One region of the Mammaliicoccus vitulinus genome, then DNA from elsewhere that is predicted to be linked to it. Evidence: riboswitches for the same ligand, from Rfam matches in the RefSeq annotation. Region 1 holds a riboswitch; each other region holds the start of a gene.

Region 1 (3,217 bases):
CACGATGATTCTTTCTTGATCTAATTCCAGTGACTGTAGTAAGTCCGACAAAGTTAATGCCTCATCGAAATTAAATTCATCTCCATTAATGATACATTTCATAAATGAACACTCCTTTTAGCTTTAAAATCTTTAATTAATGATGGTGGTTGATCATTGACGATCCATTCTGCCATGAGCTTTCCAATGATCGGTGAAAGTAAAATGCCATTTCTATAATGGCCAGTAACGAGAAACAGTCCATTATCTATTTCATCCATGATTGGCCACTCATGATCAGTGTATGGTCTAATACCTGACCATTTATGAATAATGTTGCTGCTGTTTAACAGTGGAATATATGCGGCTGCTTTGTTAAATAACCATTGTTCTCCTTCAGTTGAAGTACCAACAGAATAATCATCTACATAACTCGTCGCACCTACTAAAAATCTATTGCCTCGTTTAGGTACGATATAACAGCCATTCGTCATAAACAAAGTTTGTTTTAAGTTAAGATGTTCATGCTCTAGTAACAACACTTCACCTTTAACCCCTGTTACTTTAGGTTCGATTTGATAGTTTTCTAGTAAGTCATTACTCCATGCACCTCCAGCTACAACAACTTTTTTGGCAAGCAAAATGCTGTGAGAAGTTTGAACTTTATAACAGTCTTTCAAACGCTTTAAAGATTTGACCTCGGTATGATATAAGCGGTCAATGCCTTTATTGTTAATAGATTTCAACAATGCTTTCGTATATTTAGAAGCATTAATTTGACCATCATTAGGAATGTAAATGGCATGATGATTGAAATCAATTGAGTCGTTACAAAGGTCTTTTAAACTATTTTCACTAAGCGTTGTCACAGAACGATCTCGCTGATTCAAAAAGTGATATTGTGCTTTTAAACATTCAATATCATCTTCTGATGCAGCCATTTTAATTAAGCCATGTTCTTGATAATCGATATTAATATTTGTTTCTTTGTATAAATCTTGGCTCAAAGATTTGAAATAATCTCTTGAACGTAATGCAAGTTGGTAAAGAGCTGTATCTTGTACAAATTCATTTTGAGCACCTAACATGCCACCAGCTTTATATGAAGCATGTAAACCAGGGACATCTCGGTCAATTACGGCAATAGATAAAGAATCCTTATCACTTAGCGTTCGTGCAATAGACATACCAATCACACCAGAACCGATAATTACCACATCATACATATGCATTCCACACCTTTCTTAAAGAATCAATTTCTTTGGTACTAGAATCTCTGAAAAACGAAATTGCACAAATGCCTTGAAAACCTTTAGGAAGAAATTGAAGAGAATGTTGATCAATACCACCAATTGCAAAAATAGGTATATCAATAGAAGTAGCACGTTTGATTTCTGCAGCTGTCCTAGGAACATAGCCTTCTTTAGAAGTTGATTCAAAGATGTGGCCAAAGAACACAAAATCTAAATGATGCATTTGCGCTTGTTGAATGCTCTCAGATGAATGTGTCGACATGCTCACTGAAATATGAGCATGACTTTGTTTATATAGAAAAGCTTGCGCATCATTTTCTCGAAAATGAATAAAACTTAAGTCATATAATTCAAGCAGAGAAGTATCTGAATGAATCATTAATTTATTTTTAGGAAAACCATGGTCCATTAAATACTCAATAGAATGACATAGCGAATCACGACTCATAGGCACTCTGAGCAATAACAAATCAATCTCCTTAGAAATGCTAATGTAATGATCTAAATCAATATGTTCCAAATACTTGTACGGTGAAACGGCAATAAACAATTGAATCACTCCAAATAAAAAAGCGCTATTTCTCTAGATAGAAAAATAGCGCAAAAATTAGCTTCTTTAGATACGCCACTTTCCTACGCCAGTATGAACTGGATCAGGTTCAGGGAATCCCAAAGTCACTACTTTAGTCTCAGCCTCTAATAAGGCACTTCCAGTGGTTACTTATTTAATTATTAATTTCATTGTACATATAATAGTTTGAATGTTCAAATAGAAAAGTAAAAGAGCATGGAGTTTAATAAAAATAATAAAGGGAATTAAAACATATAATAACAAGATTATTATACACGTTTGAAGAGTTTATAACATAAAAGGTGGGATGAGAGATGGGTACACTTTTATTTATCGTATCATTAATTATTATTTTGATTTTATACCTTATTCTTAGAATGAAATATATTAAAGATTTCAAAAAAAGAAGAAGCGTACGTAAAAGAGAACAAAGAATAAAAGAACTCGTTAACGCAGCATTTAAAATCGATCAATTACAGTTGATTGAAGAACGGAAAACGGACATTAAACTGAAATATAATAAAAGGGCAATAGCCGTTCAGCCCGAACAAATCAAATTAGTAGATGCTATTGAAGATGAAAGAATAGAAGTTACGTACGAATTACCAAATGGAATTACGAAAGAAGAAGTCTTTGATTTCATCATAGACAACAGTAATTTCTATATATCTAAAGAACGCTATAATGATTTAAAAACACATAATAAGTAATTGGATGGAGGTTGTATTTATGAACCCTGTTGTAAAAGTATATACAAATGAAAAAGACTTAGAAGCGGATCTTAATACGCTGAAAGACACAGGCATTAGCCAAAAAGATATTTATGTATTGTCATCAAGCGAAGAACACACAGAAAAGATTGTTAGCCAAACCGAATTAGAAAATGTGAATTATAATAGACAAGATATAGGTGGTTACACATATAAAGAAGATGAATTTCTAAGAAAATTAGAAATACTTAATGTAAAAAAAGAAGAAGCGGAAAAATATATAAAAGAAATAGAGCAAGGAAACGTGCTGTTGATTGTAACAGATCAAAGAATAAAAGGTGCGTTGTAATAGGATAGGTAATGAAAGTATAGAGCAAAAGAAACACTCCAAAGAATAATTGGAGTGTTTTTATTATGAAATTTAGTACATTAATTCAAGAATTTGGACGCTTGTTACCTAATAAATCACCTATAAAAAGGGTATTCTAACGTATTCTTGAAAAATTATATAAAAACTTTATAAAAAGTAGTTGACATTAAATGGTAATTATATATAATGTAAGTGTAACCTATAATTCACTCTTGAAAGGGAGGATGTATGTATAAGATTATTAAGTTAGAACTGTACGATTTAGAGGGGTACATCACCGATGGTAAAGGTGGCGTATTTAGGACTGAGGAATATGCGATTCCTGAAGATTTAA
Region 2 (3,217 bases), 350 kb from region 1:
TTGTCTGATAATTAATTTTGCCCAATCTTTATAAAAGCTTTCATAACAGTTTATGTGAGCATTCCAACATATATAAAGTCTGAAAATTGTTGTAATCTAACTGTAATATTCAATGATGTTTTTTCATATATCTGTAACCTATGACAATAAAAAAAATGGTATAGTTTAGAAAGTAAAAATCATATAAAAAGTGAAAACCTTACAGGAGGAAACATTCAATCATGAAAAAATTATTAGCAGTTTCAACAGCGGCAGTTGCAGTTACTACAGGGGTAACAGCTACAGCTGATGCAGCAACTCATACAGTTAAATCTGGTGATACTTTATTTAGTATTTCACAACAATATGGTACTTCAGTAAGTGCTATTAAATCAGAAAATGGTATAAAATCTAACTTGATTTTACCAAACCAAGTCATCAAAGTTAACGAAGCTAAAGCAGCTTCAGCATCAACTACAGAATATACTGTAGTTTCAGGAGATACTTTAGGTAAAATTGCATCTAAATATGATGTAACAGTATCTCAATTAAAAGCATGGAACAACTTATCTTCAGACTTAATCATCGTTGGACAAAAATTATCATTACAAGCGCCTGCTCAATCAGCTGAGCCAGCTCAAGCGCCAGTAGCTCAACAAGCGCCAGTTCAACAAGCTCAAGAACAAGTTGCAGCACCAGCTCAACAACAAAGCTATCAAGCACCTAAACAATCATATAAAGCACCAGCGCAACAATCATATAAAGCGCCTGCTCAACAGCAAAGCTACCAAGCACCAGCTCAACAATCTTACCAAGCGCCAGCTCAAAAAGTTAGAACAACTCAAACTTCAACAGCTAGCACTGGTGGATCAACAAAAGCTCAATTCTTGGCTGCAGGTGGTACTGAAGCTATGTGGAATACAATCGTTTTACCTGAATCAAGTGGTAATCCAAATGCTGTAAGTCCTAATGGCTACAGAGGTCTTGGTCAAACTAAAGAAGGTTGGGGAACTGGTTCAGTAGAACAACAAACTAAAGGTATGTTAAACTACGCGAAACAACGTTATGGTTCAGTAGATGCTGCATTAGCATTCCGTTCTCAAAATAACTGGTGGTAAGCCATACACTTTAATTCAAAGTGACTTAATATGTATTAATCCAATCGTCTAGGAAATATCCTAGGCGATTTTTTAATTTGACCGTGTAGCTTCAATTTGATAATCTTAAATTAACTAAATAGATAAATGACTACTAGGGGCGCCTGTTGGCTGAGATGATATTAATCAGTCCCTTAACACCTGATTTGGATAATGCCAACGTAGGAAAGTAGTCAATTAACGTATGTTATACACTTAATTGACTTCTTTTTTACAAAAGAGGTCATTTTTTTATGAACTAAACAATAACTATGTAGAGATATAATAAATTATTAAAAAATAAATTTGAGGTGGAATAGCATGAAAAAACCAAACATAGCATTAACAATAGCTGGTACTGATCCAACAGGTGGAGCAGGTATAATGGCTGATTTAAAATCTTTTCAAGCTTCTGGTGTTTATGGTATGGCCGTAGCAACGAGTATAGTTTCCCAAAATACATTAGGGGTTCAAGATGTTTACCATTTACCTGTTGAAGTTATAGAAAGTCAGTTAAAGAGTGTGTTCGATGATGAAGCGCCACACGCTATTAAAACAGGTATGATAGCATCAGAAGATATGATGAACGTCATCAAACCGTTTATAGAACAATCGGGTAAACCATATGTTATTGATCCAGTAATGGTTGCTAAAAGCGGTGATTCATTGATGGATGATAAAGGTAAGCGTAAATTGCAGGAAATATTATTACCTAAAGCTACTGTCGTTACACCAAATATTCCTGAAGCGGAAGACATTACTGGTTTTAAAATTCAAACTGAAGAGGAAATCAAAAAAGCTGGTGACTTTTTCTTAAATGAAATTGGATCTAAAGGAGTCGTCATAAAAGGTGGACATCTAGAAGGTGATGCAATTGATTATTTATTCACAAATAATGGCATGAGAACTTGGACAAGTGAAAGATTTAGTACAAAACATACGCATGGCACAGGATGTACTTTCAGTGCTGTAATAACTGCGGAGTTAGCGAAAGGTCATGCCATAGAAGAAGCGGTGGAAGTAGCAAAGAGATTTATTACTTTAGCAATTAAACACACGCCTGAAATCGGTAAAGGCAGAGGACCAGTAAATCACTTTGCATATCAAAAAATCGAGGGATTAGATTATGAGTAAACTAAAACAAATAAGAGAAAACAGTCCATTAATCGTTTGTTATACAAATGATGTAGTTAAGAATTTTACGGCGAATGGATTAATATCGTTAGGTGTTAGTCCTGCTATGAGTGAAGAACCTGATGAAGCAGAAGAATTTTCAAAAGCAGCTGGTGCCTTTTTAATTAATATCGGCACGATTACAACAAATAAAGCATATGATATGAAAGAGTATGCTGCAATTATGCACGAACATGGCGTGCCAGTTATTCTAGATCCAGTAGCAGTAGGTGCATCACTGTTAAGAAAGACTTTCTGTACAACTTTATTAAATGATGAAGTTGTAGATGTCATTCGAGGTAATGCATCTGAAATATTGGCACTTATCGAAGAAGATACGACGATGAAAGGTACTGACAGTGATGGTTCTTTAGACGCTGTTAAAATCGCCAAAAAAGCACATCAACAATTAAATTTACCAATTATTTTAACTGGAAAAGTAGATGTTATTGCCTGTAATAATAAAATTATAGAATTGCATAACGGCAGTGAAATGTTGACTAAAGTGACTGGTGGAGGTTGTTTATTAGGTGCTGTTGTAGCTGCATTTTTATCTAACGAAAAATCTATAAAAATAGAACTTTTAGAAGAAGCTTTATCAACTTATAATATTGCAAGTGAGTTAGCAAGCCAACAGCCTGGCGCTCATTTACCTGGAACATTCCAAATTGCTTTTATAGACCAATTAAATATAATAACAGATGAACAAGTAGCAGAGAAAAAGAATGTGAAAGAAGTGAAATAAATGTTCAATATAAATACTTTGAAAGTATATTTTATTGCAGGAAGTCAAGATGTGCCTAACGGTGATTTATACAAGGTCGTTGAGCAAGCATTAATAGGTGGCATTACGATGTTTCAGTTTCGTGAAAAAGGAAAAAATAGTAAAAAAGGATTAGAAAAAGAAGTGCTCGCTAAAGAATTATTTG
Region 3 (3,217 bases), 1.2 Mb from region 1:
TTACGATTATTAAATTCAATAAATGTAAATAAGAATAAAATAGCTGTACTAATCCATTCTATATAGCTTTTCTTTAACCATTTAGGTCTTCTCATCCATTTAGGAATGTCATCGTCTTCTATTCTAATCATTTCTTTCCATTTTTCATTACGTTTTTTTCGTTTAGCAATAGCCTCTTCAGAATTGAATTTCTCTAAAGTTGTTTGTTTGAAAGTTTGTAGTTTCTGATAAAAACCTTGAGACATACTAAATATTTTACGCGTTAGTCGATTATTTTTTACTCTTGAGTATTTTTCATCAATAATCATTTCTGCATCTTCATCACTTACTGGTAATGATCTTCTTAAATATAAACTAATCCAAACGGACATTTGGCTAAAACACCATAATAATATAAAGAATAAATTAATACTCATTACATCTATAGGTTTTACATTTGCAGCATCAATATTATGGTTCATTGCAAATTGTGAAATGAAATAACACATACCATATGAAATGATAATCCATAAATAATGTTTTTTACGATTCATCGGGTTCAGTTCATTTTTATAAACAACATATCCCACGTGAATACTAAATGGAATGATAAATAAGAATGATGCAAAACTGTAAACTTGAAACATCGTCATCATAATGACAATCATTAATAAGATCGTTAGTCCTATATAAAATATAGAAATATCGTAATCATAATTCGTCGTTCTTCTTAAAGTACGTCCAATAAGTAAAACAAAAATACCAATCAATAAAATTATGATTGCTGCTATCACTGGAAAACCACCAATATAATGGTGCATTATTCTAACCAGTTCATCAAAAAAAGCTACAAAAAAGTCCCAAATATTTCTTATATGGATATCATTTGAATCTTTGATATTATAATCTTTAATACGTGGCGCATTAAATAATATAAGTAATCCTGTAATTAAAATGAATATACCTATAATACGACTAAAATGAACTTCCCAGCTTTTTTTCTTTATAGACATGTTCTTCACCTCATTGAACATTATAATTGTTTCGTTTTCAATTGTCTTTAATTATATTGAAAATCGGTCCCAAGTACTAGCAAGAAGTTTAAAACTCATACGTAGTTGGGTATATAATAATATCATACATTTTAAAGGAGTGTTATCATGACTCAAAACGATAAACATAAAGACGAAGCAGAAAAAGCTAAGAAAAAGGAACAAGATCATAAAAAAGATGATAAAAAAGGACAAGACGAAACAAAAGATAATATTCAAGATACTTTCGAATAATCTATTTCCCTCATCTGTATAATAATCCTCCATCGTAAATGAATACTTCATTTCATGGAGGATTTTATTATGCTTATAATCAACTCATTCTTTTAAAAAAATAGATTTCACGTTTATTATAACCTATTGACAAAAGGTATGATAAGACTTATCGTAGTGTTAACAATTTAATAACTGCACTAGGGGTGTTTAAAAACTGAGACAGACATGAAAAGGTCTGAACCCTTTGTACCTGATCTAGATGATACTAGCGTAGGAAAGTGTTCGTAAATCATATAATATTCATTTTAAATGATAACAATATTTTTGTGCGCTTCTATTTAGATATAGGAGTGCACATTTTTTTATAAAAAAGGAGATATATAACATGTCAAAAAGATTAACTTTGTCTGATATTCTAGTTACGGTATTGATTGGTGCGTTATTTGCAATCATTTATAAATTTTTATGGATTCCATATGAAATTTTAAAACCTTTAGGATTACATTTAGAACAATCAGTATATGGCCTTTGGTTTATTGCAGCAATTGTAACGTATTTAATAATTCAAAAACCAGGTGTCGCATTACTTGCTGAATTTGCTGCAGGTGCTGGTGAAACAATTGTAATGGGACAATTTGATATCCCTACATTTATCTATGCATTACTTCAAGGTTTAGCTTGCGAAATTGTCTTTTTGGCAGTTCGTTATAAAACGAGAAAGTTATCTGTTGCTGTTGTAGCTGGGATGACTGCTGGTATTATCACACTACCTATTGATTGGTTCTATAATTATTTAAGTGATGTTGCATTATGGAATGTAATCTTAATGTTCGCAATTAGAATATTGAGTGGCGCGATTGTAGGTGGCGCATTAGGATATGCGATTGTAAGAGCACTTGACCAAACTGGTGTCACTAAGTTGTTTAGACCAGCATCTAAAAAAGATTATGACTTATTATAGGAGTTAGCCAATTGTTATCACTAAAAAATTTAAGACTTAAGTATCCTGACGATAAACGCATTATTTTCAAAAATTTAGATATTCAAATTAACGATAAAGAAAAAGTACTTTTATTAGGACCTAGTGGTTCAGGAAAAAGCACGTTATTAAATGTTTTAAGTGGCATTATTCCGAGATCAATGGATATTCCAATGAAAGTCGATTCTAAAAAAATAGATACCCTTCCTGGCGTTATATTCCAAGATCCCGATACACAATTTTGTATGCCAGAAATTAAAGAAGAATTAGCCTTCGTGTTGGAAAACATGAATATTCCACCTACTGAGATGGATAAGTTAATTATTGAAGCAATGAATAAAGTAAATTTAAATGCTGATCCTTCATTGAAAATCAACCGTTTAAGCGGAGGCATGAAACAAAAATTAGCCATTGCTTCTATATTGTTACAAGATACGAGTACATTATTTCTAGATGAACCTACTGCTATGCTTGACCATCAATCTACAACGCAGCTATGGGATTTAATTATGCAAAATTGGCAAAATCAAACTGTAGTGATTGTAGAGCATAAAGTAGACTATATTTGGAATTATGTAGACAGAGTAATTGTGATGAACGAGCACGGAGAAATCACACACGATAGTACACCTGATGATATATTACGTAATCATACGGATGTTCTAAATGACTATGGTGTGTGGCATCCAAACTCTTGGCATTACGCGCCAAAGTTAAGTGAAATACCTTCTACACAAGAAACATTATTAAATATTAATCATTTAGATATACTGCGCAAGCACAAGAACTTATTCCATGTAGATAACTTGTCTATATATAGAGGCGAGTGGATTGCGCTTACAGGAGAAAATGGTGCTGGAAAGACCACCTTTTTAGAGTCACTTATGCAGCTTATAAAGTATAAGGGACAAATTAAATATAAAGATGAGCACATTAAGAAAGTGAAAGATGCATCCAAACATATGTACTTTGTGTACCAAAATCCAGAATT
Region 4 (3,217 bases), 160 kb from region 1:
GCAAAAATCAGAAATAGTAAAGATCATTACGGAACTACACGAAACACTTAATATAAAATTGAGTATTTTATTCAAAGTCGCTAAATTAGCTAAATCTGTATATTATTATTGGATAAATCAGTTCAATAAACCTAATAAAGATGATGAACTGATTAAAGTAATAAAAGAAATATGTAAGGAATCTAATTATACCTATGGTTATCGAAGAGTTACACAAGATTTAAGTAATAGAGGTATCAAAGTAAATCATAAAAAAGTAAGAAGATTAATGAAAGAATTAGGGTTATCTTGTTCGAAATTTACGCATAGAGGGCGTAAATTTCGATCATTCAAAGGTAAAGTTGGTAAGGTCGCTAAAAATATAATAAATCGTAGATTTAAAACACATGTCCCTTTTCAAAAAATAGTGACAGATATTACAGAATTCAAGTTGAAGAATGGCCAAAAATTATATTTATCTCCTTTTATGGACTTATATAGTTCGGAGATTATTAGTTTTGAAATTTCAAAACGTCCTTCGTTAGAGATTGTCATCAATCCACTAAAAGAAATGATAGCTATGCGTCCAGATTTAAGCTATCGTTTAACGATACACTCAGATCAAGGTTGGCATTATCAACATTCGCAATACACTAAATTATTAAAAGCAAATAAAGTATTTCAAAGTATGTCTAGAAAAGGTAATTGTTTAGATAACTCAGTTATGGAAAACTTTTTCGGACTACTTAAACAAGAGATGTATTATGGTCAAGAATTCGAAGATTTTCAGCAACTAGAACAAGCTATACATCGTTATATTCATTTTTATAATAATGAAAGAATCAAATCAAAATTAAAAGGCTTATCTCCTAAAAAATTCAGGAAACAAACCTTTCAAATATCATACTAAAAAAGTTCAACTTTTTGGGTTCAGTACAGTCTTGGATTAACTCAGCACTTAACTCACGACTTGAGCGATGTCTTGGATTAACTTCGGACTTAACTCACGACTTCCACCCTGTCTCGCCTTCTCTCACTCCGATTATATTTCTGGATATCTGCGTTTATATAAGTATACTTTGTATACTTATATAAAGCTGTTTAAAATAGGCAGTGTTAATAAGGTATTATCAACTAATATAAACTTGACATCATTTGTTAAAAACTATACATTGAAAGTAATTAAATAGATGCACTAGGGGTGTTTTAAACTGAGATGAGTATTTACTCAAACCCTTTGAACCTGAACTAGTTAATACTAGCGTAGGAAAGTGTTTGTGAAATGAATTTTAAGGGATGAATATGCCTTTTTATAAATGTTTTCTAATTTTACACAACTTTCTTACGGGAAGGTTGTGTATTTTTTTATTTAAATTTTGTATAGGAGTGATTTAAATGGTTAAAACAGTACTAGTTACAGGAAGTAGTAGAGGATTGGGTGCCACAATTGCACGCACATTGGCATCTGAAGGTTATCAAGTCGTCATCAATTACAATAGTAGCAAAGAACAAGCTGAAAACCTTGTAGCTGAAATCGGTCATGAACAAGCTATTGCTATTAAAGCAGACGTTACAAATCGTCAAGAAGTTGATCATTTAATAACAGAGAGCACGAAGCACTTTGGACAAATAGATGTCGTTGTTAATAATGCGCTCGTTAATTTCAAATTTGATCCTGTGCAACAAAAAGCTTTTGTTGACCTTTCTTGGGAAGATTATCAACAACAAATAGACGGCACTTTAAAAGCTGCTTTTAATATTGTACAAAGTGTTGCTCCACAATTTATAGAAAGAAAACAAGGTGCTGTTATAAGTATTGGAACTAACCTATTCCAAAATCCAGTCGTACCATATCATGAGTATACAACTGCAAAAGCTGGTTTAATTGGTTTTACACGAAATATTGCAGCGGAATTAGGACAATATGGTGTGACAGCAAACGTTGTATCGGGTGGATTGCTGAAAACAACGGATGCGAGTTCAGTGACGACACCAGAAGTTTTCGATTTAATCGCTCAATCTACACCACTAAAAAAAGTAACGACACCACAAGACGTTGCCAATATGGTGAGCTTCTTAGCTTCTGATAAAGCTAAAGGTATTACAGGTCAGAATTATACAGTAGATGGTGGTTTGACGATGAACTAGAATTTCAAACTATATAAGGAGAATATGAATGAGCAATTTCAAGAACGAGCAACTTAATATCGGTGTTTTATTATATGGGTGTGGACATCATCAAGCTGCATGGCTGATGGAAGATTCATCTATCGAACAAATTGGAGATATTTCATATTATCAATCGTTAGCACAACTCTCAGAAAATGGATTGTTAGACGCTGTATTCTTTGCTGATAACCAGTCTTTTCCTGCAAAGTCAGACAGTGAACTCCCTGCATTTTGGTTAGATCCAATCATAAATTTAACAGCAATATCACAAGTGACGCATCATATTGGATTAGTCTCAACAATATCCAGCTCATTTTCGAATCCATATACTGTCGCGCGACAACTTTTAACGCTTGATCATGCTACAAACGGTCGCGTCGGTTGGAATTTAGTCACTTCTATGTCCGATTTAGAAGCACAGAACCATAGCATGGAGGCTTTGCCATCACATGACAAAAGATATCAAAAAGCTAATGAATTTGCTGAATTAATGGATAAACTGTTCACATCTTGGCAAAAAGAGCATTTCATACACGATCGCGACAATAATCAACTCATTAAACATGATCAGATTAAACCTTTTAACCATTCAGGAGAACATTTCCAAGTAAATGGACCTTTATCAACGCCAAGTAGTCCACAAGGTAAACCTGTCGCTATGCAAGCTGGCGCTTCTAAGCAAGGTATAGCATTAGCAGTTAAACATGCAGATGCCGTCTATTCTGTATCTTGGAACATAAAACAAGCAAAAGCTTACAGAGCAAAATTAAACGACGCGATACAACAAAGTAGCACGCCGAATAAATATATTAAAGTCTTTCCTGGATTAGTGACTTATGTTGCAGAAACACGTGAAGCGGCTTTATTAAAAAAAGAAAAGTTAGATAAACGTCTCCCGATTGAAAATGCTATAAAACAACTGAGCACATTCGTAAGGCAAGATTGTACGAAATGGGCATTGGACGAACTAGTGCCAGCATTGCCTCCAGTTGAAGCATTCGACGGTCCTGTAGGAAGATACGAAACGATTTTAGAAATTATAGAAGACACTCAACCTACTGTGAGAGAA

What was found. A riboswitch is a leader RNA that binds a small molecule or an ion and turns the genes downstream of it on or off. The one in region 1 is predicted to bind thiamine pyrophosphate.
Region 2: it holds a riboswitch for thiamine pyrophosphate, as region 1 does, so the genes downstream of both, thiD (bifunctional hydroxymethylpyrimidine kinase/phosphomethylpyrimidine kinase) here and PYW35_RS01720 (thiamine phosphate synthase) in region 1, are expected to answer to the same signal.
Region 3: it holds a riboswitch for thiamine pyrophosphate, as region 1 does, so the genes downstream of both, PYW35_RS09215 (ECF transporter S component) here and PYW35_RS01720 (thiamine phosphate synthase) in region 1, are expected to answer to the same signal.
Region 4: it holds a riboswitch for thiamine pyrophosphate, as region 1 does, so the genes downstream of both, PYW35_RS01040 (3-oxoacyl-ACP reductase) here and PYW35_RS01720 (thiamine phosphate synthase) in region 1, are expected to answer to the same signal.

The regions. Positions count from the first base shown of each region.
Region 1 is NZ_CP118974.1:375,794-379,010, forward strand. Features, by position in the region: gene thiS (sulfur carrier protein ThiS) at 1-102, opposite strand, end outside; gene thiO (glycine oxidase ThiO) at 99-1,205, opposite strand; gene PYW35_RS01720 (thiamine phosphate synthase) at 1,198-1,791, opposite strand; TPP riboswitch at 1,846-1,954, opposite strand; gene PYW35_RS01725 (hypothetical protein) at 2,118-2,513, shown strand; gene PYW35_RS01730 (YflT domain-containing protein) at 2,533-2,862, shown strand; gene PYW35_RS01735 (hypothetical protein) at 3,112-3,217, shown strand, end outside.
Region 2 is NZ_CP118974.1:727,522-730,738, forward strand. Features, by position in the region: partial or broken gene PYW35_RS13290 (aggregation-promoting factor C-terminal-like domain-containing protein) at 825-1,097, shown strand; TPP riboswitch at 1,223-1,321, shown strand; gene thiD (bifunctional hydroxymethylpyrimidine kinase/phosphomethylpyrimidine kinase) at 1,437-2,249, shown strand; gene thiM (hydroxyethylthiazole kinase) at 2,242-3,033, shown strand; gene thiE (thiamine phosphate synthase) at 3,034-3,217, shown strand, end outside.
Region 3 is NZ_CP118974.1:1,820,480-1,823,696, forward strand. Features, by position in the region: gene auxA (lipoteichoic acid stability factor AuxA) at 1-992, opposite strand, end outside; gene PYW35_RS09210 (hypothetical protein) at 1,140-1,265, shown strand; TPP riboswitch at 1,437-1,541, shown strand; gene PYW35_RS09215 (ECF transporter S component) at 1,633-2,208, shown strand; gene PYW35_RS09220 (ABC transporter ATP-binding protein) at 2,220-3,217, shown strand, end outside.
Region 4 is NZ_CP118974.1:212,598-215,814, reverse strand. Features, by position in the region: gene PYW35_RS01045 (IS3 family transposase) at 1-889, shown strand, start outside; gene PYW35_RS01050 (helix-turn-helix domain-containing protein) at 1-17, shown strand, start outside; TPP riboswitch at 1,167-1,266, shown strand; gene PYW35_RS01040 (3-oxoacyl-ACP reductase) at 1,375-2,127, shown strand; gene PYW35_RS01035 (NtaA/DmoA family FMN-dependent monooxygenase) at 2,156-3,217, shown strand, end outside.